4 regions of the Shewanella sp. FJAT-52076 genome follow, and region 1 is predicted to be linked to each of the others. Evidence: predicted binding sites of a transcription regulator. Region 1 holds the regulator's gene; each other region holds the start of a gene.
What was found. Region 1 encodes sigma-54, which starts transcription at its own class of promoters, with help from an activator protein. Its sites were predicted from a motif close to GTTGGCACGNNNNTNGNNT; they were not measured.
Positions count from the first base shown of each region.

Region 1 (7,255 bases):
CCCTTTGTTCGCCAACACGCCGACATGGTCACAACGCTACCCGGTGGGCATGGAGCCCTCAGAGAACTCGCCGATCTCTTGCTAATGAGCCAGGATAAGTTCGATTCGGCCCACGGGATGAGCGTATGAATCGGGTCACACTCGCCATCATTTTGCTGTTCGGCACCGCGCTGACGCTCTACTGGCAGGTGCAAAGCAAAAAGGCCAGTCAACCTCAGCTCACAGACAGTGTGCAAAAGCCTGATTACGTGGCAACCGACCTTCGCAGTATCAGTTACAACGCCGAGGGCAAGTTGGAAAGCCGCGTCAGTGCCTCCTACATGGAACACTTCGATGGTGATGCGCAAACTCTGTTTACTCAGCCTGTTTACACCCTGTTTCCCGAAGATGGCCAGGGCGAATGGCGTCTCACCGCCAAAACCGGCAGACTGGACAAGGTCAGCGATGAGGTCATGCTCGAAGAAGAAGTACTGATTGAGGCCCTGACCATAGACGAGCCACTGCAGCAGCTCAATACCAGTTACCTGGAGTTGGATCTCAAGACGATGATCCTCACCTCCGACAAAGAAATTATTATCAGCGGCAATAACTTCCACTTGAGCGGCCATGGCCTCTATGCTGATCTCAATGCCAAAGAAGTTAAGCTCTTAAGCAAGATTAAGGGAACCTATGAACCTAAATAAGTCGCTCATTCTGGTGCTGCTTTGCACCTGCAGCGCTGTGGCTTTGGCCAACACCAAGTTTGATTTGAGCCAGGAAGTAAAAATTGCCGCGGCCAACAGTTATGCCGATCTGAAAAACAAGCGCATCGTTTATGAAGGCCCGGTTACCCTGACCCAGGGCAGCCTGGTGCTCAAGGCTGATGAACTGAGCTCGTTCACCGACGAGAAAAGCGGCAGACGTATTCTGCTTGCCAAGGGTAACCCAGCCACCTACAGCCAGCAGGTGGAAGATGGCCGCACCGTGCATGCCAGTGCCACCGAAATCAGCTACAACATCGACAGTCGTGTTATGAGCCTCAAAGGCAATGCCAAGGTCGAGCAGGATGGCAGCCAGGTCAGCGCCGACTCCATCGTTTACGATATCGAAAAGCAGCAGCTCACTTCCCAAAGCAGCGGTAAAAAAGACGACAGGGTTATCACCATCATCAAGCCCGAAAATTACCAGCAGGATCTGCAGGATAAGGGCACTACTGAGCAACCTCAGCAAGAGAAGCAGCAATGACCCAACTGACCCTGAAGGCCAGTAATCTCGCCAAGAGTTACAAAAACCGCCAGGTTGTCAAAAACGTCAGCCTCACCGTAAATACCGGCCAGGTGGTCGGCTTACTGGGCCCCAATGGGGCCGGTAAAACCACCACTTTTTACATGGTGGTAGGCCTGGTACAGAGCGACAAGGGTAGCATACACATCAACGATGATGACTTGACGCTGGATCCCATGCACCTGCGGGCACGCAAAGGCATTGGCTACCTGCCACAAGAAGCCAGCATCTTCCGCAAGCTGTCGGTGCGCGATAACATCATGGCCGTGCTGCAGATGCGCAAAGAGCTGAACGCCGATGAGCGTGAAGAGTCGCTGGAGCAGCTGCTGGAAGAGTTCCACATCACCCACATCCGTGACAATCTTGGCATGTCACTGTCAGGGGGTGAACGTCGCCGGGTCGAGATTGCCCGGGCACTTGCCGCCAACCCCAGATTTATCCTGCTGGATGAGCCCTTCGCCGGGGTCGACCCGATTTCCGTTATCGATATCAAAAAGATTATCGAGCAACTCAAGAATCGTGGCCTCGGAGTGCTTATCACCGACCACAATGTGAGGGAAACCCTCGATGTGTGCGAAAAAGCCTATATCGTCAGCCATGGCGATTTGATTGCCGAAGGCACCCCTGCCGAAATCCTCGACAATCAGCAGGTGCGTGCAGTGTACTTGGGTGAGCAATTCAGGCTATAGTTAATTAACAAAGCCCCCTTCTCATATCCGGATAATCAGGGTGGTAAATCACCGGATAACCTGATAGAAAAGCTTTCTACCTGAATAATTTAGTGAAGGATTCGCAGTACAATGAAAGCGTCGCTCCAGCTAAAACTGGGACAACAACTCACAATGACGCCACAGTTGCAGCAGGCCATTCGTCTGCTTCAACTCTCTTCGCTTGAACTGCAACAGGAAATTCAGCAAGCCCTCGACGCCAACCCCCTGTTGGAGCTGGACGACGAACTGGGCAGCGATCAGTTTGATGCCGACGGCGGCGATAAAGAATTTGACGACCAGTTCAGCCAGGAGTCCGTCTCAAACGACACCAGTGACAGTGCTTCGCTGGAAACTTCAGACGCTATCAGTCAGCAGTCCATGCCGGACGAGCTCCCAATGGATACCACCTGGGATGAAGTCTTTACGGCTGCCCCCGTTTCCGGTCCTGGGATCCGTGGCGAAGATGATATGCCGTTTCAGGGCGAAACCAGTGAAGGTCTGTACGAACATCTCGAGTGGCAAAAAAATCTCACCCCTTTTTCCGATACCGATCTGGCCATTGCCACTGCCATCATAGATGCCATTGATGAAAAGGGTTACTTAACCCAAAGCCTTGAAGAAATTCTCGAGGCCGTGGGCGATGAAGAAGTCGAGCTTGACGAAGTTGAGGCCGTGCTCAAACGCATTCAACACTTCGACCCCATCGGGGTAGCTGCCCGTGATTTGGCAGAGTGCCTGCTCATTCAACTTGGTCAGTTCCCGGCGGATACCCCCCATCTGGACAACGCCAAGCTGCTTATCCGTGACCATTTGGATCTGATTGCCAACCGCGACTTCCGTACCCTGATGCGTAAAACCCGCCTCAAGGAAGAAGAACTCAGGGATGCAATCATCCTCATTCAGGGGCTGAACCCCCGTCCCGGTGAGTCTGTGACCAGCACCAAGGATGAGTATGTCATTCCAGATGTCTCGGTCAGTAAAAAAAATGGCCGCTGGGTTGTAGAGCTTAATCCCGATTGTATGCCTAAACTGAGTGTGAACCAGCAATATGCCGCCATGGCACGCACCAGTCGCAACCAAGCTGACAGCCAGTTTATCCGCGGGCATTTGCAGGAGGCCAAGTGGTTTATCAAGAGCCTGGAGAGCCGCAACGACACCTTGCTGAAAGTCGCCAATTGCATAGTGCAGTTCCAGCAGGGCTTTTTTGAGTATGGTGAAGAGGCCATGAAACCCATGGTGCTCAACGATATCGCCGAAGCGGTAGAGATGCACGAATCCACCATCTCACGGGTCACCACCCAAAAGTTCATGCATACCCCAAGGGGTATCTTTGAACTCAAATATTTTTTCTCCAGCCACGTCGGGACCGAAGATGGCGGAGAATGCTCATCTACTGCCATCCGCGCCTTTATCAAGAAACTGGTGGCGGCAGAAAATCAGAAGAAACCATTGAGCGACAGCAAAATGGCGGAACTTCTGGCAGAACAAGGAATCAACGTTGCTAGACGCACCATCGCCAAATACCGAGAAGCGATGCTGATCCCACCGTCGAACCAACGTAAGAGTTTATAACCCACCCAAGGTCTTTGGAGGAAAGTGTCTATGCAAATCAATCTGACTGGGCATCATATCGAAATCACTGATTCACTGCGTAACTACGTAGAGAGCAAGTTCTCCAAGCTTGAACGCCATTTCGAACAGATCAATAATGTCCACGTTGTTCTCAATGTTCAGAAATTGCAGCAAATCGCAGAAGCCAAGCTTCACCTCAACGGTGGCGAGGTATTCGCCACTTCAGAACATGAAGACATGTACGCCGCCATTGACGCCCTAATTGATAAATTGGACCGTCAGGTTATTAAACACAAAGAGAAACTGACCAAACATTAACGATGGAACTAAGTACCATCCTGGCGCCGGAGTGCACTAGCTGTGCCACTCCGGGCAGCAAGAAAAAGGTGCTGGAGCTGATTAGCGATCTCGCTGCTGCCCAGAATCCCTCCCTCTCGTCTCAAGAGATATTCGAAAGCCTGCTGGCCCGTGAAAAAATGGGCAGCACCGGTATTGGCAATGGTATTGCCATTCCCCATGGCCGCCTTGGCACTATCGATAAGCCTTTAGCTGTGCTTATCAAGTGTGAAGAAGCCATAGGTTATGACGCCATTGATAAGCAGCCGGTGGACATTCTGTTTGCCTTGCTGGTTCCATCGGACCAGTGTCAGCAACATCTCAGCACCCTGGCCGCCATGGCCGAAAAGCTGAATGACAAGCAGATCCTCAAACAGCTGCGCAAGAGCCACGATGAAAAGGAACTTTACCAGGTAATCATCGGATGAAACTCGTTATAGTCTCCGGGCGCTCTGGCTCCGGAAAGTCGGTAGCCCTCAGGGTACTGGAAGACTTGGGCTACTACTGCGTCGATAATTTGCCATTGCAGCTGATTGGGCCCTTGCTTGCCCAGCTCAAGGGCAATAACGACAAGGTCGCCATCAGCATCGATATCCGCAATATGCCGGAGCAGGAAAAGGCCCTCGAAAAAGAGCTGGCAAGGCTCCCGGAAGGCGTAGAGCTCACCAGCTTTTTCCTCAACTCCAGCGACAAGGTGCTGCTGAAACGCTACAGCGAAACCCGCCGTTTGCACCCCCTGTCCCGCAGCAAGGTCTCTTTGCAGGAAGCCATCAAGCTCGAAGGCAAAATGTTGGCCCCTATCTCCAACATGGTCGACCACTTCCTGGACACTTCCAATCTGAATGTCTATGAATTGGCTGATGCTGTCAGGCAGATACTGCTTGGGCGCACCGACAAAGAGCTGGTGATTATCTTTGAATCTTTCGGCTTCAAGCATGGCATGCCCACAGAAGCAGACTTTATGTTTGATGCCCGCTTCTTGCCCAATCCCCATTGGGAGCCGGAGCTGAGGCCCCTCACTGGGCTGGATGAGCCGGTTAAGCTGTTTTTGGAACGTCAGGTACTGGTCAACAAGTACATCTGGCAAATCGAAAACCTGCTGGAAACCTGGTTGCCTCACTTAGAGCGCAATAATCGCAGCTACCTCACCATTGCCATTGGCTGCACCGGTGGCCAACACCGCTCTGTGTATATTGCCGAGCAGCTTGCCAAACGCTTCGCCAACTCTCACCACAAGGTTGAGGCCCGCCACCGGGAACTGAATGCCAAAACTTGAACGTGACGTCACCATAGTCAATAAGCTGGGCCTGCACGCCCGCGCCGCCACCAAACTGGCGGTATTGGCGTCTGAATTCAAGGCCAGCGTGACTCTGGTTCAGGGCGCAAAACAGGCCTCGGCCGCCAGCGTGCTGGGTCTCCTGATGCTCGAATCCGGCATGGGCAAAACCATCCATATTATCGCCGAAGGGGAAGACGCCGAGCAGGCCATGGATGCCGTGTGTAACCTGATCAACGCCCGCTTCGACGAAGACTGCTGACCCGGCTTCGCTTCGTCCATCCCATTAAATTTGCTAATATATCCCCCAATTCATCTCTTGGGGGAAAGCGATGGCTGTCGAACTTCTGGATAACGAGCAAACCGAGCTGCTGCTGAATCAGCTCAATGAAGCCCTGGGCAGCGGTATGTTTGTGCATGTGCGCCAGATGCTGCTGAACATGGCCGCATCCGATATCGCGCTGGTGCTCGAATCCTCCCCTCCCCGTACCCGTCAGGTATTGTGGCAACTTATCGATCCTGAGCTTGCCGGAGAGGTACTCGAAGAGCTCGGCGAAGAGATAAAAGACAAGTTTATCCGCCAGATGAGTCCGGCGCGTTTAGCCCGTGCAGCCGCTGGTCTGGACACAGACGATCTGGCCTACATACTGCGTTCCCTGCCCGACAGCCTCTACAAGCAGGTGCTGCAATCCATGTCGATTCAAGACCGCAGCCGCGCCGAGCAGGCACTCTCCTACCCGGAAGAGACCGCCGGCGGCATCATGAATACCGACACTGTGACCATACGCCCCGACGTGAATGTGGATGTGATACTGCGCTATCTGCGCCAGCTCGGCTCCCTGCCAGAGGCTACCGACATGCTCTATGTGGTAGACAGGCACGATGTGCTGCTCGGGGCGGTAAGGCTTACCGCCTTGCTCACCTGCAACCCCTCCATGCCCATACGTGAGCTTATCGATGCGGATATCGAAGGCATTCCCGCCACCATGTCGGATACCGAGGCTGCGGCCCTGTTCGAGCGCCACGACTGGGTGTCAGCGCCGGTGATAGACGCAGAGGGCAAGCTGCTGGGGCGAATCACCATCGACGATGTGGTGGACGTTATTCGGGAAGATGCCGAGCACTCAATGATGGGGATGGCCGGTATGGATGACGATGAAGATACCTTTGGCCCCGTGCTCAAAAGCAGTTTCCGGCGCTCATTGTGGCTTACCGTTAATCTGTTCGCCGCCCTACTGGCCGCATCGGTCAGTAACCTGTTCGAGTCGACCCTGGAGCAGTTCGCCACCATCGCCATCCTGATGACGATAGTGCCCAGTATGGGCGGCGTGGCCGGCAATCAAACCCTGGCGTTGGTGATTCGGGGGATGGCACTGGGCCATATAGGCCAGAGTAACTCCCGTTGGCTTATCGGCAAGGAGCTTGCCATTGGTTTTCTCAACGGTCTGCTTTGGTCAGTCCTGGTGTTTGTCGCTATTTGGTTGTGGAAAGGCGATCTGGCTCTGGGAGCACTGATAGGCGGGGCCATGTTGATCAATATGACGGTGGCAGGACTCGCCGGTGCCAGCATTCCCTTGCTGCTTAAACGACTGAAAATAGACCCGGCACTGGCCGGTGGCATGGTGCTGACCACAGTCACAGATGTGATAGGGCTGTTTGCTTTCCTGGGCTTGGCGACGGCATTTTTAATGCGCTGAAGCGTCACCGGGCTATGGTGTGTACTCCATGACTTGCTGGCAATCACACCAACGCACCTGAGGCTGCTGTGTCAGGGTGAGCACTGAGATACACTCCTTCTGGGTCACTACCAAAAACTCCCTAGGTGCATGGTGGCTGCTGGCCATAAAGCCGCTGCGCAGGCTTTCCTGCTCCAGCCAGCCCCCCTCAGACACCTCATACAACCAACCGTTGGACAGGCTCAGCTCTGCCCAGTACTCCAGCAGGTCGCCCTCATCCAACACTCTGAACCCCAATAATTTTTCAAATGACAGCTCACAGCATTGGCCTTCGATATTGAGCGAAAGCTTCAAGGCGTGATCCTGGTATTGCAACGACAGCAAGCGCACATTGTCGCCAAGACGCTCCACTGCCATTGCTA
Region 1 covers NZ_CP080415.1:3,626,963-3,634,217, forward strand. Annotated here, with positions in the region: gene kdsC (3-deoxy-manno-octulosonate-8-phosphatase KdsC) at 1-129, shown strand, start outside; gene lptC (LPS export ABC transporter periplasmic protein LptC) at 126-683, shown strand; gene lptA (lipopolysaccharide transport periplasmic protein LptA) at 670-1,224, shown strand; gene lptB (LPS export ABC transporter ATP-binding protein) at 1,221-1,952, shown strand; gene K0H79_RS16075 (RNA polymerase factor sigma-54) at 2,064-3,545, shown strand; gene hpf (ribosome hibernation promoting factor) at 3,576-3,863, shown strand; gene ptsN (PTS IIA-like nitrogen regulatory protein PtsN) at 3,866-4,309, shown strand; gene rapZ (RNase adapter RapZ) at 4,306-5,157, shown strand; gene K0H79_RS16095 (HPr family phosphocarrier protein) at 5,144-5,419, shown strand; gene mgtE (magnesium transporter) at 5,490-6,854, shown strand; gene K0H79_RS16105 (hypothetical protein) at 6,867-7,255, opposite strand, start outside.

Region 2 (7,255 bases), 540 kb from region 1:
CCTCAAGCTCAAGTGGATGCCCATAGTCAACGCCGCCGAATTCACCTATATCCGCGACATCAAGCCACTGCAAAAATTCACCATCGAGAGCCGGGTAGTCGGGTGGGACGAAAAATATTTTTATATTGATCAACGCTTTGTCAGCGAGCGAGGCCTCCACTGCATAGTGCATGTGCGCGGGGTATTCGTGTGTAACCGCAAGCAGGTGCCCATCAGTGAGCTGGTGCGGGAAGCGGGCTATGAAGGCGAAACGCCCGAATTGTCGCCTGAAGTGCAAAAATGGAAAGCCTTTTTACAGCTCAAGAAAGAGCGTAACAGCTAAGGGATGAGTTTAAGCCCGGTAACTTCTTCGGCGGCGGCGAGCTGTGCCTCCTCGGCCACCAGCTCCCATGCACCTCTGAGCTTGGCCTGCTGGCGGTAACGACAAAGGTTTTCCAGATCCAGTAAGGACATGAGCTCAAACGCGGGTTCGAGGCAGGGCACCAGGGCGCAGTCCGCCAGGGTAAAGCCATCCCCCACCAGCCAATGGGAATCGGCCAGTTCATCATCAATGCTGGCCAATACCTGCACCAAGCGCTGCCTGACCTGCGCCATGGCCAGCTCATTACGGTGTTCAGGCGCCATGCCCAATTGCTGCTCCAGCAAAAACAACTGATTGCTGACGTCGTTGTCGATAATCCTGTCCCATAAGCGTACCCGCAGGCACTCGGCGCTGTCTCTTGGCAGCAACCGCGAGCCTCCGGGGATATGTTGGTCCAGATATTCGATGATGATGGTGGATTCAGGTACCAGGCTGCCATCGGCGCACTTGAGCAGTGGCAGCTTGCAGGGAGGGTAAATCTTGCTGAATGCCTGACGTTGAATGGGATCCCTGAGCTCTGTTACCCGGGGATAAAAGTTGACCTGCTTTTCATACAATCCAAGCAGAACCTTTTGGGAATATCGCGACAACGGATGGTAAAAGAGCTCCATGGAATCAGGCTCCCAATCAAACGCCCTTTGTTTAATTTAGTTGGTTTTAGCGGGATTGGATCAAGCGCTCCTTGAGAAAGTCGAGAAATACCCGCACCCTCGGGGGTGTGTTTTCCTTGTAGGGATGCAGGGCATATACACCGCCTTCGCGCAAATGATAGTCAGGTAACAGCAGTGCCAGTGCCCCTGACGCCAAATGCTCAGTCACCAGATTATCCGGCAGTATCACCACCCCCAGCCCCTGCAGCGCCAGGGCAATCAGGCCATTGGTGCTGTTGCAACTGATAAAAGGGGTGATCCTGACCCGAAACTCTTCACCCTGACCATTGTGCAGCGTCAAGGTTTTGGGTAGATGGCTTGATGCATGGGCCAACCATTGATGATGCTGTAAGTTGTCTGGGTGTAACGGTTTTCCATGAGTCGCCACGTATTCGGGGCTGGCCACCAACTGCTCATCAAAACTGCCAAGCTTAATGGCCCTGAATTCGGAATCCTCCGGCCAACCGGCCTGAATGGCCACGTCAATTTGATGTTCAAGCAGGTTCAGCTTGCTGTCCTCAAGCATCAGTGTGAGGCGAATGTTGGGATAACGGCGATGAAAGTCGCCGAGAAGGGGCAGCAGCGTATGTTCACCCAGGCCAACCGGCGCCGTCACCCGAAGGCTACCGTGAAGATGCTCATCCGCCGGGCTGGTCACGGCCTCGGCCTGCCTTGCCAGCTGCAACAGCTCGCCGCAGTAATGGAAAAATTCCCGCCCATCTTCGGTCAGGCTTATACGCCTGGTGGTGCGGTGAAGCAGCTCGCAACCCAAACGCTCTTCCAGCTTTTTCAGGTGCTGGCTCACCATGGAGCGGCTGATCCCCAACACTTCCGCGGCCATCGTCAGTGACCCTTGCTCAACAACCGAAGCAAACACCAACATGCGATACAATTGTGAAGCGTCCATGGGCGACCTTTTGTTAAGTTTGAATTACCAAAGATATAAGTAAATCACTCATTATCCAATTTCGCCACGGGAATAAACTGAGCACCTCATTCATACCAACCCTGAGGTACTTAAGATGATCCTGATACTCGGCGCCAGTGGTGAACTGGCTACCCTTACTGCCAATGCCCTGAAAACTCTTGGTAATACCGAAACTGTACGACTGGGCAGCCGCTCACCGGACAAACTGGACCCAGCACTCGGCCATGCCGTGTTTGCCGACTATGACCAGCCAGATTCACTGGATACGGCCATGGCAGGAGCAGACAAGGTGCTGTTTATTTCCGGTAATACACCGAACGACATCAGACTTGGTCAACATCTGCGGGTTATCGCCGCAGCCAAAAAGGCCGGGGTTGCCCAGCTGGTATACACCAGTTTTCAATCACCCTCACTGGACAGCGCCTTCAGTTTTGGCGCAAGCCACGCCGCCACCGAGGCAGCCATCAGCGTGGCAGCCATTCCCGCCACTGTGGTGCGCAACGCCTTTTATGCTGAGCTGCAACTCATGGGCCTGGGCCACACACTGGAAACGGGCGTACTGACCCATGCCGCTGCGGAGGGACGCTTTGCCCCCGTGAGCAAACAGGATCTGGCCGAGGCGCTGGCGCGAATTTTGATGACCGATGGCCACACGGGCAAGACCTATGAACTGACTGGCCCTGAACTCCTGTCCTATGCCGATATCGCCGCCCTGATTGGACAGCTCAGTGGTAAAGCCATCAGCACCCACCTTATTTCGGCCGAAGCCCAAGTCGATGGGCTGCTGAAAATGGGATTACCGGCATTTTTAGCCACGGCACTCGGCGGCGCCAGTCGGGCCATTGCCGCTGGGGAATACGATAAACGCACGTATGATTTAGCCCTGCTGCTTGGCCGCGCACCCACTGGTTTGGCTGCTGTCATCAAAGGAGCGTTGAAGCCAAACTGAGTGTGCAAGTAAACTGGCAAAGCCATTCACAGATTCAGGGAAGTCCATGAAAATCGAATCCTTTGCCAGTATTTATCAGCGCGCCGCCGAGCGCAAAGGCGGCACCGATGCGCTGGAAGCCCTGCTGCCGCAGTCGTTGTCGGCCGACGAATATCAGGAGTATTCCGATGACCGCCTGCTGTCGGCCATGAGCAAACAGATATTTCAGAGTGGCTTTGTGTGGAAGGTAGTCGATGCCAAGTGGTCGGCCTATGAAACCGCGTTCTTTGGCTTCGATCCGCTTAAAGTGCTGCTGATGTCACCGGAGCAGCTCACCGCACGCGCCAGCGATCCAGCCCTTATCCGCCATGCCAAAAAGACCCAGGCCATTTATGACAATGCCCTGATGATAAAAGACATTGCCGCAGAACATGGCAGTTTGGCGCGTTATATCGCCCTCTGGCCCGGGGAAGAGATCACCTCGCTGTGGCAGGTGCTCAGGAAGCGTGGTGCGCGGCTTGGGGGCAACACAGGCCCCTACTTCCTGCGCGCCACAGGGAAAGACACCTTCCTGCTGACCTCAGATGTTGAAGGTTATCTGACGGCAACAGGCCTGGTGGATGCCGGGATGGCCACTCAAAAGGGGCTGACCCAAGCTCAGGCCGCCTTTAACCACTGGCAAGCTGAATCAGGCCGGACGCTGGCACAAATCAGCCGCATTATTTCCTGTGGTGTGGGTGACAACCGGATTTAAAACGCTTTACTGATCCCAACCACAAAACGATCGTCAAAAATCTCGGTTTGGGTACCGTAAACCTTGTGATCTGAGCCCACAGTGCTGCCGTGGTATCTCAGGTCCAGGGTATAGCCGGCCCAGGTTTTGGACACGCCCAGGTTCCAGTGACCCCAGCCCTCGGCACCTTCACCATCCTGGTCCTGATACCCAACAGAGCCTGACAGCTGAACACCGTTGTCAAAGGAATAACTTGGGTGAATGGCATAGTTAACCCCTTGCCAACCGGCTACGCCAAACCAGTCATCAAGGGTGGGGGTGACTTCCAGCTGCATGTTCAGCTGGCCGAACTGTTTGCCGACTTTCAGCCACAACTCGGTGTAATTACTGTAGGAGGCGCCGGGATACAGGTAGGAAAACACCATCACATCATAGGTGAAACCTGAATCGCCAAATACACCGGCCTTGCCGATAAAGGGCCCTGTCACCACTTCCAGATTCGGATCGGCAAACTTGATATTGGAGCCGAAGAAACCGGCATACCAGCCGGCATCATTGCTCCAGCTCAGGGTGCCCTGAATGGCAGGCACGTCGCCGTCCATGGTTTCTGATTCGCCACGGAATACATAGTCGCTGGCGATGGTCAGTTTGCCCCCCAGGGTGCCGCCGAATACCTTGGCTTCCTCTGCCATCACACCGCTGGAACACGCAATGGCGGCCATGGCCAACAAGGTTTTATTCAATTTCATCATCACTGCCTCTTAATGTGGGTTGTCCCGCTGAGGGCAATGATAAGGACGGGTTATGAATGGCCTTGATGAGGCGCGTGAACAGCTCGCGACAGTTTATGAAGAAATATGAACAGCTGTTAACGGAGGTTACCGACTGACTTTCCCATAAACTCAAATGTTAACAAATAGCTAAATACATGCAAATAAACGAGATTTTTGCATTCCTTTACAAATTTAAGCCATTTGCTGACTTGAGCTGCCCCACCCTGTGTGAGATAACTGGATGATCATAAATTCAGTATTAAAAATGGGCGATTTGTCTGGGTATCGTGAGCTTTTTATCCGCACATCCCCGTTAGCCCAGACACAAAAAGGAGATTTCAATGCGGCAAATGTTAAAAATTGCCTCGGCCATAGGCATGGTCTTGTGGGTCAGTGCCTGCCAGGAAGATGCTCAGCAAGCTGCCAATCAGCAGCAAATGCCCCCCATGGAAGTCGGCACAGTGCAGGTCACTGCTGCACCCCAGAACATCATGGTTGAACTGCCCGGCCGCAGCCGCGCCTTCCTCGAAGCCGAGGTTCGCCCCCAGGTTTCCGGCATCATCATGGAGCGCAACTTCGTTGAAGGGCGTGAAGTGAAAGAAGGTCAGTCACTCTACAAAATCGATGACGCCACCTATAAGGCCACCCTCGAAAGCGCCAAGGCCGACCTCGCCAGCGCGCAGGCTTCATTGGCCAGCGCCAAGGCCCGCGCCGCCCGCTACGAAAAATTGGTGAAAACCAATGCCATTTCCAAGCAGGACTTTGACGAAGCCGATGCTGCCTACAAGGAAGCGCTGGCTCGGGTGAAGGTGGCCGAGGCCCAGCTGCATACCGCCAATATCAATCTGAATTACACCGAAGTGCAGGCCCCGATTTCTGGCCGCATCGGTAAGTCGTCCGTAACGCCAGGTGCGCTGGTCACCGCCAATCAGGGGCAAATACTGGCCACCATTCAGCAGCTGGATCCCATTAATGTGGATATCACTCAATCCAGCGCCCAGCTGCTGGCCCTCAAGTCCAAGCTCAAAGCCGGTAAGCTGCAGGCGGCCGATAACGCCGAAGTGCAACTGGTACTCGAAGATGGCACCACCTACGAGCACAAGGGCAAGCTGCAATTTGCCGAAGTGAGCGTGGATGAAAACACGGGTTCTGTGATTCTGCGAGCCGAATTCCCCAACCCAGACAACGTGTTGCTGCCGGGTATGTATGTACGCGCCATGCTGAACACAGGGGTGGATCCCAACGCCATTCTGGTGCCGCAAAAGGCCATTACCCGCAATACCCGCGGTGAAGCCGTGGCCATGGTGGTGAACGCCGAAAACAAGGTTGAGGCCCGTACCGTGACCACAGCGGAGGTTATCAATCATCAGTGGCGTATTACGTCAGGGCTGACTGCCGGCGATAAATTGATTGTTGAAGGGCTGCAGAAAATACGCCCCGGTGCACCGGTCACTGCCACAGCGGCGCAGGCCAAGTAATTGGCCAAGGACCTCAGGAACCCGCGAAATTCAGGATTAAGCTATGGCACGTTTCTTTATTGATCGACCCATTTTTGCATGGGTGATCGCGATTTTGGTGATGCTGGCAGGGGTATTGGCTATCAAAAGCCTGCCCGTGTCCCAGTACCCGAACATCGCACCACCCACTGTGGTGATCTCCGCCAACTACCCAGGCGCCTCCGCCAAGACGCTGGAAGACTCGGTCACCCAGGTGATTGAGCAGCGCATGACGGGCTTGGATCACCTGCGTTATATCAACTCCACCAGTGACGGTTTCGGTAACGCAGCTATCACTCTGACCTTTAACGCCGAGGCCGATGCCGACATCGCCCAGGTACAGGTGCAGAACAAGCTGCAATCGGCCATGCCACTGCTGCCACAGGAAGTACAGGCGCAGGGTGTCAGGGTGAACAAGTCCACCTCGGGCTTTTTGATGGTACTGGGCTTTGTGTCGGAAGATGGCAGCCTGACCAAAAACGATATCGCCGACTATGTGGGCTCCAACGTCCAGGACCCTTTAAGCCGGGTTGCCGGTGTGGGTGAAATCACCCTGTTCGGGGCGCCTTACGCCATGCGTATATGGCTAGACCCGCTGAAACTGACCCAATACAACCTGACCACACAGGACGTGATTGCCGCTATCCGCGAGCAAAACGCCCAAGTCTCGGCCGGTCAGCTGGGCGGCGCGCCCTCGGTAAAAGGTCAGGAGCTGAACGCGACAGTGTCGGCCCAAAGCCGTCTGGAGACCCCGGAAGAGTTCCGCAAGATTATCCTCAAGTCCGATACCAGCGGTGCCAAGGTGTTCCTCGGCGACGTAGCCCGGGTTGAGCTGGGCGCCGAAAGCTATATGGTGGAGTCGTTCTACAACGGCCGTCCGGCTGCCGGTATCGCCATCAGCCTGGCAACGGGCGCCAACGCCCTGGATACCGCGACCCGGGTGCGGGAAAAAATCGCCGAAATGAAGCCCTTCTTCCCGGCGGGTCTCGAGGTGGTTTATCCCTACGACACCACGCCCTTCGTTAAACAATCCATCGAAGGCGTAGTGCACACCCTGCTGGAAGCCGTGGTACTGGTATTTGTTATCATGTACCTGTTCCTGCAGAACTTCCGCGCAACCCTTATCCCGACGATTGCCGTGCCTGTGGTACTGCTGGGTACTTTCGCCATTCTGTCGGCCTTTGGTTTCTCCATTAACACCCTGACCATGTTCGCCATGGTGCTGGCCATCGGTCTCTTGGTAGACGATGCCATCGTGGTGGTGGAAAACGTTGAACGTGTGATGCAGGAAGAAGGTCTGGGGCCGGTTGAAGCCACCCGCAAGTCCATGGATCAGATCACCGGCGCCCTGGTGGGTATCGGTCTGACCCTGTCGGCGGTATTCGT
Region 2 covers NZ_CP080415.1:4,163,859-4,171,113, forward strand. Annotated here, with positions in the region: gene K0H79_RS18485 (thioesterase family protein) at 1-322, shown strand, start outside; gene K0H79_RS18490 (glutathione S-transferase family protein) at 319-972, opposite strand; gene K0H79_RS18495 (LysR family transcriptional regulator) at 1,019-1,918, opposite strand; gene K0H79_RS18500 (NAD(P)H-binding protein) at 2,034-2,888, shown strand; gene K0H79_RS18505 (DNA-3-methyladenine glycosylase I) at 2,935-3,621, shown strand; gene K0H79_RS18510 (TorF family putative porin) at 3,618-4,292, opposite strand; gene K0H79_RS18515 (efflux RND transporter periplasmic adaptor subunit) at 4,715-5,851, shown strand; gene K0H79_RS18520 (efflux RND transporter permease subunit) at 5,895-7,255, shown strand, end outside.
Region 2: K0H79_RS18510 (TorF family putative porin) is a predicted target of sigma-54. The motif match lies at 4,518-4,536, and genes of this name have one in related genera.

Region 3 (7,255 bases), 400 kb from region 1:
TAGACCTTGTAATCCGATAATGGCTTTCAATGCTCAGCAATTAACCGGCACACCCACAAAGGCCTGTGCCGAATGGTTAGCCCCAAGGCTTGGGGTCGAGACCCGCACCGGTTATTCCGGCGCAATAAGAGTGGGTGTGCCTGTTGTGTGAAGCGCGTTGTCCCTCAGCTCGATGGCATCAGTGTCTGCCATCAGATACAGGGCGGCGGGCGTTTCACTGACCTTGAGGCTGGCCGCCAGCGCTGCCTTGTCCTGAACATGGGGGATGATCCCAAAGGGGGCCAGCCCCAGCCCCTGTGTGATTTGAAAGGGTACGACCGGCTCGTCGCCACAGTAGACCGCTGAGGCGATGTCCGGTGTCATCAGGATGGCTCCGGCGCTGACGCCCACCAGATGGCCACCTGCCGCTGCGAAGGATTTCAGGCGCTCATCCAAACCACTTGCACCAAGGTGGTGCAGGTATTCAAAGCTGTTGCCACCGCATAGATGAATGATGTCGCAGGCAAACAGCGGCTCATACAGTTCGCAGTCCGGCCCGTGGATAGGTTCGGCAAAAGCGGTTATCTGTGCGCCCAGGCTATCGTAGAGTTCGACTATGGGCTGAAAGTATTCCCGGGTGGGGTCGGCGCTGGAGGCCAGGTAGCCTACGCTGGGATTTTCACCAATGGAAGCCAACCATTTGCCCAGACAGGCCCGAATTTCGTCAGCGCGGGTATCACTCAGTAACAGCAGCGACATCTATTGCTCCTTACTCCTTTACCGTTTGGTGCTGTAGGGATCGTCTGCCAGCAGATAACTCTTCAGCTCGGCTTTATTTGGCTGGCCCTGTAACCAATCGCGGATCCTTTTAAGTTCAGTGTAGGTGCTGTCACCAAACTTGCGGCGATAGTGCTCGCCAAAATTGGCCTGAGTCTGGCTCTGTTTTAAGCGATTTTGCCACTCCTGAGTGACCAGCAAATTCAGGCAGCTGGCAAGCCCCATGGACTTGAGCAGTGGCCATTCGCCTTTATCGAGCCATACGCCACCCACAGCGGCGCTGTAGTCGAGCCTGTGGTCTGTGTCTGTGCTGATTTTAAGCTTACGCATCAGGGTATGGCTCATGGGACAAAACAGCGCCATGGGGCTGTCTTCACTGTCTTCTACGGCCGTAATGGCCTCAAATTCGGTGTCGGGGTTGGCCTGTTTCCAGGTGACAAAGTCGTCAATCAGGACCCAGTGGCCGCCGCAGTGATTACAACGGTGGGCCAAGAAGAGGTTATCGAGCCGGGTAGGAACCAGGCTGCCGTGTTTACAGGCGCTGCAGTGCATCATCAATCCTTTGTATGAGCTTTACGCTTGGGGTCGTTAAATTTGAAAAGCCTTCCCAGACTAGGGGATTTTCAGTTGCCGCTCAAGACCGGCAATGCTTGGTCAGTCCAATGGCAGTGCTGTGCGGCAAAAGGTTTGTTTGAGTACCACGGTCGACTCTATACCCGATACTCCCGGCAGGCTTCCGAGGGATTTTTTGACGAAACGTTCGTAGGCCAGAAGGTCTTTGGCGACGATTTTGAGCAGGTAATCGTGGGCCCCCGTAATTACAGAGCACTCCATGACCTCAGGCAGCAGGGCGACCGCAGTTTCAAACTGTTCGGCGGCCCTGTCGGAGTTTTCGCTGAGTCTGACCGAGGCATAGACTATTACCTCGAAGCCCGCTTTTCTGTGGTTGATGGCGGCGGTGTACCCCGTGATATAGCCTTCCTGCTCGAGGCGACGAATACGCCGCAAACAGGGGGTGTCAGACAGGTTTACCGAGGCGGCCAATTCGGTGATGCTCTGGCGGCCATTGCGTTGCAGTGCGGCGAGGAGCGCGAGGTCTTTCTTATCCAGCTGGCTCATGGTGAGTGAAATTCGATATTGGATGTTTATTTGTTGTTGATTATCACTAATAAGTGACGCTTTGTCGCCAGGCTTTGGTGAAAATACCCTGTTTCTCTGTGCTAGGCTGATACAGGCTCTGCCCGAATGGCTGAGCATGGAGAACGATAATAATGAAACCCATGACACTGAACGTTGAAGCTTTTGATGACTGGCTTCGTACCCGCTTTGTAGAACTGAACAATGAACTCGAACACCTCTATTGGCTGCAAACCGATAGAGCCAACGTGGTTGGCGTGGGTGATGATCTGAAGGCGCAGCTGGAAACCGAGGGGCGCAAACATATTTGCGCCCTGCTGGATGAAGGCAATACCGACGAAGGCTTCGATGCCGCCTTCGATTTACTCGGCAATGTGGGCCTGTATATGGCCGCCTGCCGCCGTCACGAAATTACCGAGCCAACACGGGAGACCCAGTCTCCGCTGGTGGAGGCCTCGGCACTGGCGATGCACATAGGTGCGTCCATCGGCGTAACCCCACGCTTTGCCACCGCGCACCTGACTACCCATAACCTGGCCCGGGATGGCAAATACAAGCGATTTACCGATTTGCACGACGAACGTTTGTTCGTGGACTACAACACCAAGGGCATTCTTGCGTACAAGCGCGCGGCCGATGCGCTGCTGAAAATCCTGCCGCTGGGGGTATCTCACCCCATCACCGCAGACTTGCTCAAGGTCGCCCGTCAGGCGTTGCAGGATGTGATGGACTCAAATACCACCCTGTTCAACGAGCTGGATACCGACCGTTTCTTCTATTGTGTGCGCCCTTACTACAAGCCTTACCGGGTGGGCAGCCAGGTGTATCGTGGCGCCAACGCGGGGGATTTCGCCGGCATCAACGTGATAGATCTGCTGCTGGGGCTTTGTTACGCCAATGAGCCATCCTATTCCCAGATGCTGGTGGATAAGTTCCTCTATATGATGCCGGAAGATCAGGCTATTTTGCGTGACTGCATGCGCCGCACCAGCCTGATGGAGCATTTCCTGGCCGCCACGGGCGCCAAAGAGCAGAGCTGGTATCAGGACAATTTGCGCCTGTTCCTTGAGGTGTGTGAACTCCACGGCCAAACAGCCATTCAGCATCACGACCAGTTGGTACACAAATACATTGCCGAGCCGTCGGTGAATATGCAGCAGCAACATATGTCCAAGGTGACAGCCAGTGGCCCACCGCTGCATGTGCTCATTGGGGCGCTGGAAAAACTCAGGGACAGACGCGCGGCAGCCAAGCGCAGCGATATACGTACTGCCTGGCAGGAAGTGGCGCGATTAAAGGCGACTTTGTCATGAGTGACCAAAAATCAGCATTTTTTCTACCCGATGGCACCTACCTGCTGAGCCACTCGGTTGGTCGGCCGCTTAAAGCGGCCAAGGCGGGATTCGAGCAGGATTATTGGCAGCCATGGTGCCAATCGGGGCGCGAGCCCTGGGGTGACTGGTTGTCTGCGGTTGAAGGGTTTCGCACGGCATTGGGGAAACTCTTTGATGGTAACGCCAGGGATTTTTGCCCACAGGTGAATTTGTCGTCGGCGCTGACCAAGCTGGTGTTATCGCACCCAAGGCTTAAGGCCAGCGGCGCGCGCATTCTGATGTGCGAAGAAGACTTTCCTTCCATGGGATTTGCGCTGCAGCAGGCCTTGCCCCATGCCCGTCTGGAATTCATTCCCGCGGGCGTCGACATCACAGACGCCAATGCCTGGGAGGCGTATTTAACCCCGGGGCTGGATCTGGTGTTTATCAGCCATGCGTTTTCCAATCTGGGAGCCTTGTCACCGGTGGAAGCACTGGTCCCGCGCTGTCGTGAGCTGGGAATTTTGACCCTGGTGGACGTGGCACAGTCGGCGGGGGCCGTGCCCTTGTCAGTGACCGGGCTGGCACCTGACTTTCTGATTGGCTCGGCGGTGAAATGGCTCTGCTCCGGGCCGGGCGCGGCCTACCTCTGGGTTCATCCCGAGCGGCTGGCAGAATGCGAGCCTGTGGATGTGGGCTGGTTTTCCCATGAAAACCCGTTCGAATTCAATATTCACGATTTTCGTTATCATCCGTCGGCGTTGCGATTCTGGGGTGGAACCCCCTCTGTGGCGCCTTACGTGATTGGCGCCCACAGTATTGGCTGGTTTGCTTCCCTGGGTGCTGACAAGGTAAGAGCGCACAATCAGGCTTTGATTTCAATGCTTTATGATGGATTGCACCAGTATGGTGCAGGCCCTTCTCAGGCGCAAAGCCGCAGTGGCACTGCCATTTTACAATTCGGTGACAGTACTGCAGCTGTGATGGCCGCCCTCAATCAGGCCAGTATCAGCGTCGACAATCGTCGCTACGGCATGCGGGTGTCACCGCATCTCTATAACGATGAGGCGGATATACAGCGCTTTATTGCGTGTGTGCGAGGTGCACTGTAAGACGGGTTGCACGGTGGCGGTGACATTGTTGTTTGTGTTGCCGTAAGCCCAAAATAAACGCCCCGGACCTGAGTCCGGGGCGTCTTTTTTATTTTCCGCCTACTTTATCTGCTGACCGCAGATAAAGGGGCGGTTTTGCAGGGTATTACAGGCTGTAATACATTTCGAACTCGAGTGGGTGAGTAGTGCGGTTCACGCGCTCGGCTTCAGCAGTCTTCAGACGGATGTAAGAGTCGATGAAGTCGTTGCTGAACACGCCACCCTTGGTCAGGAACTCGCGGTCTGCATCCAGAGCCGCCAGTGCCACGTCCAGAGACTCGGCTACAGTTGGGATCTCGGCCGCTTCTTCGGCTGGCAGATCGTACAGATCCTTATCCATGGCATCGCCAGGGTGGATCTTGTTCTGGATACCGTCCAGACCGGCCATCAGCAGAGCCGCGAAGCCCAGATATGGGTTGGCAGTTGGGTCTGGGAAGCGGGTCTCGATACGACGACCTTTAGGGCTTGGTACCACTGGGATACGGATAGAAGCAGAGCGGTTACGGGCTGAGTAAGCCAGCATTACCGGGGCTTCGAAGTGTGGTACCAGACGCTTGTAAGAGTTGGTGCTTGGGTTGGTGAAGGCGTTCAGGGCACGGGCGTGCTTGATGATACCGCCGATGTAGTACAGGGCAGTTTCAGACAGACCGCCGTACTTGTCGCCGGCAAACAGGTTAACGCCATCTTTGGCCAGAGACTGGTGAACGTGCATACCTGACCCGTTGTCGCCAACGATTGGCTTAGGCATAAAGGTGGCAGTCTTGCCGTAGGCGTGGGCCATGTTGTGCACCACGTACTTCAGGATCTGGATTTCGTCGGCTTTCTTGGTCAGGGTGTTGAAACGGGTTGCGATTTCGTTCTGACCGGCAGTGGCCACTTCGTGGTGGTGAGCTTCAACTACCTGACCCATTTCTTCCAGTACCAGACACATGGCAGAGCGCAGGTCCTGTGAAGAGTCAACCGGAGCAACGGGGAAGTAACCGCCTTTCACGAATGGACGGTGACCTGTGTTGCCATCTTCGTAGCTGGTGCCTGAGTTCCAGGCGGCTTCTTTGGCGTCGATCTTCACGAAGGTACCGCTCATGTCGGTGCCGAAACGTACGTCGTCGAACAGGAAGAATTCTGGCTCTGGGCCCATCAGCACTGTGTCGGCGATGCCGGTGGCGCGCAGGTACTCTTCGGCCTTCTTGGCGATGGAGCGTGGGTCACGATCGTAACCAGTCATGGTGCCTGGCTCGAGGATGTCACAACGGATGATGGCAGTGGTTTCTTCGGTGAAAGGATCCAGCACGAAGGTGGTCGCATCTGGCATCAGTACCATGTCAGATTCGTTGATACCTTTCCAACCGGCGATGGATGAGCCGTCGAACATTTTACCGTCTTCAAAGAAGTCGGCGTCTACCTGATGCGTTGGAATAGACACGTGCTGTTCTTTACCCTTGGTATCGGTAAAGCGCAGATCCACGAACTTCACTTCCAGGTCTTTCAACTGCTTCAACACATTTTCAACTGACATGCTTGAGTCTCCGGTAGGGTAAAGGGTCTTCCCTTACTATCATTACTTTTGTCGGTGGTGGCTTTTGCAGGCTGCACCGAAACTTGGCACAGATAAAGCCAGTAACGTGCCAAGATGATAACTTGCTGATTATAAGAGAAATGGTGTTTAGCTGGTGACCAGAATGGACAGGGTTTGCACCAAAATGGAGCATGTCGCGCACAATGTTGGTGCGCGCACTGTGGCTGTGCATGATAAAGGTGCAGTCGGGCAAGGCCTGGCTCTCCCAAACGGCCAAAAAATAATCCTGTCCGTGAGGACGCTGCTAGAGTAGAATGGCACGCTTTTTAACGCAAGGGGCTGGGGAATAGTTCAGAAAAACGTCATATTCCCACCCCCGCCGGCAACAAATCCGGCCGTTCCTGGGCGCGCCCACATAGGAACATCGCACACTGAAACAAGATGGTAAGAGGCTAACCGTGTTAGAAAATTTGCGTAACATCGCCATTATTGCCCACGTTGACCATGGTAAAACCACCCTGGTTGACAAGCTGCTCTCCCAGTCCGGCACCCTGGAAAGCCGTGGCGAAGCCACCGAGCGCGTGATGGACTCCAATGACCTGGAAAAAGAGCGTGGCATCACCATTCTGGCGAAGAACACTGCCATCAAGTGGAATGACTACCGTATTAACATCGTAGACACACCCGGCCACGCCGACTTCGGTGGTGAGGTTGAGCGTGTACTGTCTATGGTGGACTCTGTACTTCTGCTGGTTGATGCCGTTGACGGCCCAATGCCACAGACCCGTTTCGTAACCAAGAAGGCATTCGCCCAGGGCCTCAAGCCTATCGTGGTTATCAACAAAGTTGACCGTCCGGGCGCCCGTCCTGATTGGGTAATAGATCAGGTATTTGACCTGTTCGACAACCTGGGTGCCACCGACGAACAGCTGGACTTCCCTATCGTTTACGCCTCGGCCCTGAACGGCTTTGCCACTCTGGATCCCGATGAGCCAAGCGAAGACATGACTCCGCTGTTCCAGACCATCGTTGAAAAAGTATCTCCTCCGGATGCCGACGCCGAAGGCGCCTTCCAGATGCAGATCTCTCAGCTGGACTACAACAGCTACGTGGGTGTTATCGGTGTAGGCCGTATCAAGCGCGGCAGCGTAAAGACCAACCAACAGGTCACTGTGGTAGGTGCTGACGGCAAGACCCGTAACGGTAAAATCGGACAGGTACTGGGTTACATGGGCCTGGAGCGTCACGAAGTCACCAGCGCCAACGCCGGTGACATCGTTGCTATCACAGGTCTGGGCGAGCTGAAGATTTCTGACACCATCTGTGCCGTAGGCAACGTTGAGGCTCTGCCTCCGCTGTCTGTAGACGAGCCAACCCTGACC
Region 3 covers NZ_CP080415.1:4,026,261-4,033,515, reverse strand. Annotated here, with positions in the region: gene K0H79_RS17835 (Type 1 glutamine amidotransferase-like domain-containing protein) at 112-738, opposite strand; gene K0H79_RS17830 (zf-TFIIB domain-containing protein) at 757-1,311, opposite strand; gene K0H79_RS17825 (Lrp/AsnC family transcriptional regulator) at 1,411-1,875, opposite strand; gene K0H79_RS17820 (monodechloroaminopyrrolnitrin synthase PrnB family protein) at 2,028-3,206, shown strand; gene K0H79_RS17815 (aminotransferase class V-fold PLP-dependent enzyme) at 3,203-4,318, shown strand; gene glnA (glutamate--ammonia ligase) at 4,464-5,873, opposite strand; gene typA (translational GTPase TypA) at 6,332-7,255, shown strand, end outside.
Region 3: glnA (glutamate--ammonia ligase) is a predicted target of sigma-54. The motif match lies at 5,969-5,987, and genes of this name have one in related genera.

Region 4 (7,255 bases), 860 kb from region 1:
TGCACGGCACCCACGGCACCCACGGCAGGGGGATAAGCGTGTCGTCAGACTGCGAGATGAACAGTTTCATCTCGCAAGCGTTCCCCGAAGGCCTCTGGCCGCCACGCGGGGATTAATGGCATCAGATGCCGGAAGTTGCAGTTGAAACAAGAGATTGCTACGGTGGCGGCGGCACATAAGCGGCACAGCCGATCAATACCGATACTGTAGCGGCAACAGAAACACAAAAATTGGCAGAAAAAGAGGAACTGAACGAAAAGCTTGAAACTTGTGCAAGCATTCACAAGCAGAAGTGAATGGTCTCCCCACAGGGACTCGAACCCCGATCGGTCGCTTAGGAGGCGACTGCTCTATCCTGTTGAGCTATAGGGAGACCCGCTGATTATACCTATTTTGTCTTTGATTAAAAGTCTTGATATTTAACTGGTTAATTCTTGTTCTGCCCGTTTTTTATCGCAATATCGCTGACCTGAATATTATCCACGCTGCCCAGACCAGAGAGCTCGGCGCGGGCACTGTCTTCAGTTACCTGGGTTATGCTGATGTTTGTTTTGGTGTTGTTCCCGGTGGCGCGGGTGTCGTTCAGCCTGTCTGGAATGTGTTTTGCCAGCACCACGGCGAGTTCATCCCCTACCTTAATGCCATGGCGACGTCCCAGATTCAGGATCAAAGTTTGCCCCTGCCTGGCAACAATTTGCCCCAGTACAGGGCGGCAAAGCAGTGCCTTGTCGAGTTCCTTTACCGCCTGCACCAGCAGTTTATCTACCGCCATGCCGTAGGCTGAGCGCCAGAACCTGTCATGGGTTGGGGACACCTGCTCCGTGAGTTCGAACTCCCAGGGAGCAGAGGTTGTGAATTCGTCACGCCAGATAATTTCGCCGCTGATCCCCTGGAACAGGGTGAGGGTAAGAGCAAACTGGCGCTCGGGGGCGTCTGTGACCAGGCCGAAGTAGCTACTTTGCACGGGCTCGGTGGAGACATCGGTAATTTGGGGGACCAAAACGTATTGGCTATCGCTTGCCATGGCAAGGTACCCCGGCAAACGATAGCCGGGGGCGGCAAGTTGCCTTGCGTCCACATCAAGACGCGCGCCGGGCCGCAGGTTGGCAAAGGCCGCACCTGAGGTACTGTCCAGTCGTCGGGCGAGCTGCCGGGATACGGCTTCTCCAAGGTTATTTATCTGACCCTGCGCCAATTGGCTACGGTGACTCACGGCGGCTTCGGGCAATAGTATCGCTGCTTTCAGGTGGGTGCTCTGACATTGATTTTGAGGCGCTTCCATCAATTCGACGCGCAGTTGCACTCGTAAGCGGTTGTTTTCAATCTGCTCACTGATGAGTTGTACGGGCCCTGTCATCAGCTGTTGCATCAGACGGGTGCTGGTATCGGTAAGATGACCATCGACCATCTGCTGTGAGGATTCAATGCTGACACCGGCTTGCAGGCTGGCATAGCTGACGGCCTGCTCAATGGCTTCTGCGCGAGCTTTGGTGACGTTACCATTGACGATAACGGCCTCGCCCTGGGCGGTCACCCAGTCGGCTTGTGCCTGAATGCTCATAAGGAGCGCGCTGAAAACGAGGGCGGATTTTATCAATCCCATATGCCTGTCCTGCCACATCTCAAAGGGTTGAGGGTTCCATCCATTGGTGTCTTTGGCACAGGGCCTGCAAGCCATTTTAGTGCCGCCGCGGTGCATGCTGGATACCGGATGGTTCTGTCATGATACGGACTAAGCAAGTTACGTGCCGCCCCAGGCCTGGCATCCGCTGTGATTATGGTGTTTTAAAGTAAAGTAATTGCCACAGGTGCCGATAGTTGTGTAATGGAGTGGAAAGCCTGAAGATGGGTTTTCTTATTAATTTATATAAAATCATGGAGTTGTCTCTATGAAGGCGCGAATGGTCACTGCTCTGGCACTCGCTTTTGTATGGTTGCCTGCGATGGGGCAGCCCAAGGTTCCCCAGAGTGTATCCTATGGGGAAGACGGCTACCCACAACGGGAGCAAGTCAATGTTCTGGCACAGCAGATAGTCAATGAGCTGCTGCTGACCAACGACGTGCTTTCATCCACCGATCCCATCGTGGTGACAACCCCGGTAAACGTGGATGACATGACCCAAAGTGGCAGTTTTGCCCGCCAGTTGCAGCAGGGCATGATGGCCGCGCTGCATGCCCGGTACTTCAATGTGGTGGATACGGCTATCAGCCAAACCCTGAGAGTCACAGACAAAGGGGACTTGCTGCTGAGCCGTGACTGGCAAAAGCTGCGTGAAACTGCCCAGACCCAGCATGTGCTGGTGGCTACTTACAGCCTGGGGCGGGATGGGATGACAGTAAACAGCCGTCTGGTCGACATAGCCAATAACCGTGTGGTAGCGACATCTCAGTCGTTCAGTCGTCCGGGGGATCTCCGGGATTACCTGGGTTACTCCCAGCAAGTCGTTTCCAAAGACGGGCTGTTATATCGCCATGAAGCGCCGGGGCTGGACAGGGTCACTCTGCTTGGAGAAGACAAATGAAAAAGTGGATTAGCACCTGTTTGACCCTGGTGTTTTTAGCCGGGTGCGCCAGCAGTGATGACCGTTATGTGCAGTGGGAGACTGAGGCGCCAGCGAGTTTTCCCAAGCTGACCGCCATTGGCTATGCGCCTTTGGCAACCCAACCTGCGAAGACCCAGGCCGAAAAGGTGCTGATGGCCATGCAGGCCTCAAAGCTTGCGGCATACAGAGAGCTGGCAGAGCAGGTTTACGGTCAAAAAATCAGTGCCGGCGCCAGCGTGAACGACTGGGGCATGGGCAGTGACAGCATTAAAGCATCGGTATCTGGTGTCATCCGCGGCGCCAGAGTCGTTAAGGCCTATCCTGTTGGTGAGCATTATGTGACAGAGCTGGAACTGGATTTTGCGCGCGTGTGGGATATCTATCAGCAGCAGAATCGCCCCTCCAAGGTAAAGGAAGTGACTTACTTTTAAGGTTGGCACTCCCCTTAATCGCAGCCGCAGTAAAAAAGCCCCTGAGAATGGGGCTTTTTTATTGGGCGTTTTGTAGGCTATGTCGACATAGGCGCAGGTGGCAATAAAGCGCTTATACCCCGGGCGTGTCAGACTTCTATGCTGCTACCCAGAGTAGAGATGGTCGATGTTTTACCCTTATCCGTGTAGGTAAGGGAACTAGCGTTGCGACTTACCTGCAGCGCCTGTGCCAGCCGGTTAATGCTTGCCTGGCTGTGTTCAATAAGCTGCGCGTTGGCTTCGTTTTCCTGCTTACAGCGTGCAAGGGTGTGTTGAACCGATTCTACCTTGGCCGCCAGGGCGTTATCGTTTGTCAGCAGGCTGTGACCGGGATGAGCCGCCATGACATCATCATTTTGCTTCAGTCGTAACAGGGCAGAGGACTTGTGCTCTGCGATGGTCATCAGCTCAGATGCATTTTGGGCAATCAGGGCTGCACGTTCAGCTGCCATAGCAGCCAGAAGTTGCTCCAACAGGCTCTGTTGTGCATCGAGCAATTGATTGAGTTCATTAACGTGATCCATGGTGTTGCATCCCGGTTTTATTGACATCAGGGTTAGTGATTAAAGAATGCAAAAAGCCGGCCATAATCAAATGGCCGGCTTTGGATAGTTCCCAATCCGTGCTGGAAATCAGGCGTCTCGGCCTAATTCCTGTAATTCTGCTTCAAAGCTGGCGATATTGGCCGCGAGCTTTTCAGGGTCAATTTTATAACGGCCTTCAGCAATGGCTTGCTTGATTTCGGCCACTTTCTTTTGGTCAACTTCAGGCAGAGAAGACAGCTTTGACTGCACGCTTTGCAATTGCTGAGCCTGACTGGTGATCATCACCGAGTCGGCCTTTTGGGGTACCTGTGGCTGAGCGGTTTGTGCTGCCGATGCCTGGGCAGTGCGGGCACTGGTCAGTGGACTGCTGGTGTTGCCGACGCGGTTGGACGCGGCATTGTTTTTGGGTAATTCGATGGCCATTTCGGGCTCCAGTGTCACGGATTTGGGTTTCTTGAGGTTTATATCGGCCGCAGCCAGCAAAGCTTTAGGGTATTTTACATTTTGACTTCCACTTCGCCAACGCCGATGACAGTTGCCTCTAATACCCTGTTTGAGTTGATATTTCTAATCCTAACCCTATCGCCTTCGTTACCGTCGGCCAAGGCCTCGCCCTGGGTTTTTATCTCAAAGCTTGCTGATTTTGCGTAAATAGCTACCGCATCTCCCTTGCATACAAAACACAGGTTGTCGGCAAAGATGGGGGCATCCTGGGGGATACGGCGCTTAACCCGCGATCCATAAAGGGGCTGTAAGTGCGAAAATTGTTGGCCACGCAGGAGAGTTTTGTCGACATATCTGACTTCGATGCTCTCTGCGTCCAGCAAATCGCCGTTACCCAGCGGGCGTTTGGCCACCACCACAGGGAAAAGCACTTCTGCGCGGACTGAAAGGTACATCTGCCAAGGATAGTCCAGATCCGGGCTGACACAGCTTATACGCACTGTATTGTTACGGGAAATGGGTCTGTCGGTGGCGAGTCTTGCTGATACAGGTCCTTCACATCGGGGCAGATTCCCCCGGCTCTCCAGGCTTTGGGCCTGTACGTTTATTTTGGCGTTCGCCGGTGCATCAATTTTTTCAATAACCACGGCTTCAGCCGCCGAAGCGATGGCCGATATACTCGGGATGTGAGGTTCTTCTGCGATTGATACCTTGGGTAGCATCGTCAGGATCACCAAAACTTGTGCTAACTTTACTTTCATAATGAACAGACTAGCGTGTGGCGCCAGATTACACCTATACTTTCATTCAGCACCAAAGTACCTCGTCCAAGCGCTTAGACGGGCCGTCAGAAGTTTGACGAAGTTGGGGCAAGGGTTGTCGGTGACAATAACAAAAGCAATTTACATGCCTATGCTCCGAGGTGATCGGGGCGTCATTCCATCAAGACCACTAAGGCGAACTTATGTCGAGCATTCTTGAGTCAGTCAACAAGCGTACCCAACTGGTGGGGCAAAACCGATTGGAGCTGCTGCTGTTCAAGCTGAACGGCCGTCAGCGCTTCGGTATCAACGTCTTTAAAGTAAAAGAAGTTTTGCAGTGCCCACCCCTGACAGGATTACCCAAGCTCAATCCATTCGTGCGCGGTGTGGCCCATATTCGTGGTACCACCATTTCTGTGATTGATCTCAGCGCGGCCACCGGTGGCAAACCCATCGAGAATATTCAGAACTGCTTTATTATTATCTCTGAATATAACCGTAGTGTTCAGGGCTTTTTGGTGAATTCAGTCGAGCGCATCATCAACATGAACTGGGAAGCCATAATGCCGCCGCCTCAGGGCGCTGGTCGCTACTCCTATTTAACAGCGGTCACCGAGATTGATGGAGAGCTGGTAGAAATCCTGGACGTTGAAAAAATTCTTGATGAAATCAGTCCGGTCCGTACCGCCATCAGTGAAGACACAGATGCACAGTTAACGATTGATCGTGGGCAGCACTTCCACATCATGGTGATTGATGACTCTGCGGTGGCGCGTAAGCAAATCATTCGTGCGCTCACCTCCCTCGAGCTACAGATTGACACGGCAAAAGATGGCCGTGAAGCACTGGAAAAGCTGAAAGCCATTTCGGCGGAAATGACCAACGTGGCTCACGAGATCCCACTGATTATCTCCGATATCGAGATGCCGGAAATGGACGGTTATACCCTGACCGCCGAAATCCGTGATGACCCCAAACTCAAAGATATCAAGGTGATTTTGCACACGTCGCTGAGCGGTGTGTTTAATCAGGCGATGGTTCAGAAAGTGGGTGCCAACGACTTTATTGCCAAGTTCAATCCCGACGAACTGGCCGCTGCGGTTAACAAGCACCTGAGTATCTGAGCAGGATGGCATTCCCCTTGGGCGGGGTTATACTCCTCCAAGGGCGCTTGTATTCAGGCACTGGATAATGTATAAAGCAGCGCTTATTTTTGGGGAATAAAATCAGAAGGTTAACCAGTTATTGAGTTAATTTTCTCTATCAGGTGCAGGATGAGAAACGGTGTCAGACAAATCACTGGCTGAAGCGGAATATAATCAATTCAGGTTGTTCCTTGAACAACACAGCGGCATAGTGCTTGGCGAAAACAAGCAGTATCTGGTCCGCAGCCGCCTTGCGCCTCTGATGGGCAAATACAACCTGCCTTCGTTATCAGAAGTGGTCAAACATTCAATGAAACCCACAGAGCGGCAACTGCGCGCCGAGGTCATTGATGCCATGACTACCAACGAAACACTGTGGTTTCGTGATAAATACCCCTTCGAATTGCTCGCCAATGCGCTGCTGCCTGACTATGCCAAGCTTGGCAGGCCGCTTAAAATTTGGTCTGCCGCTTGTTCTTCAGGGCAAGAGCCTTATTCGCTGGCGATGACTATCCTCGAATATCAGCAAAAACGTCCGGGCGGCTTGCCCGCAGGCGCATCGATTCAGGCAACGGATTTATCTCCCTCAATGCTGGAGCGTTGTAAACAGGCCGAATACGATAGCCTGGCGCTGGGACGGGGCTTATCGGATGAACGAAAAAGAGCATTTTTCGACACCCTGCCAAGCGGCAATATGCGGGTTAAAGACAATGTGCGGCGTATGGTGAGTTTCCGGGCACATAACCTGCTGGAAAGCTATGCCTTGCTGGGTAAGTTTGACATCATCTTTTGCCGTAATGTGCTCATTTACTTTGCCCCTGAGGCAAAGGCAAAAATACTGCGGCAATTTGCTGCCGCTCTCAATCCCAAGGGCATCCTGTTTCTTGGCGCTTCCGAGTCCATTGCTGGTTTGACCGATGAATTTGACATGGTGCGCTGCAACCCGGGTATTTACTACCAGAAGAAGACATAGCCGAATAACCTAATGAATAAAAACAAAAAAGCCGACTTTGCCAAGTCGGCTTTTTTGTTGTCTGTCATCTGCATGGCGGAACGCCCCAGATTTGGCACACGAATTGCTTTTCATCTGCCATCATGGCGTGGAGGCAATTTTATGGCGATCAGTTTCGATAAGGCGCTTGGGGTGCATCAGTTTACCCTTGGCATCAGAGCAGAGCGGGCGGAAGTCCTCTCAAGCAATATCGCCAACGCCGATACCCCCCATTACAAAGCACGGGATGTGAACTTTGCCGATGCGTTGCAGGCGGCACGCAGCCACCAGCGTGGCATGCAAATGGCTCAAACCAGCGAAGGGCATTTTGACTTGCAAGCTCTGAGCCGACAGCA
Region 4 covers NZ_CP080415.1:2,762,272-2,769,526, reverse strand. Annotated here, with positions in the region: tRNA gene K0H79_RS12115 (tRNA-Arg) at 298-373, opposite strand; gene K0H79_RS12110 (flagellar assembly protein FlgT) at 428-1,603, opposite strand; gene K0H79_RS12105 (FlgO family outer membrane protein) at 1,890-2,522, shown strand; gene K0H79_RS12100 (LPP20 family lipoprotein) at 2,519-2,974, shown strand; gene K0H79_RS12095 (flagellar protein FlgN) at 3,103-3,537, opposite strand; gene flgM (flagellar biosynthesis anti-sigma factor FlgM) at 3,646-3,981, opposite strand; gene flgA (flagellar basal body P-ring formation chaperone FlgA) at 4,056-4,763, opposite strand; gene K0H79_RS12080 (chemotaxis protein CheV) at 4,967-5,887, shown strand; gene K0H79_RS12075 (protein-glutamate O-methyltransferase CheR) at 6,048-6,881, shown strand; gene flgB (flagellar basal body rod protein FlgB) at 7,023-7,255, shown strand, end outside.
Region 4: flgA (flagellar basal body P-ring formation chaperone FlgA) is a predicted target of sigma-54. The motif match lies at 4,898-4,916, and genes of this name have one in related genera.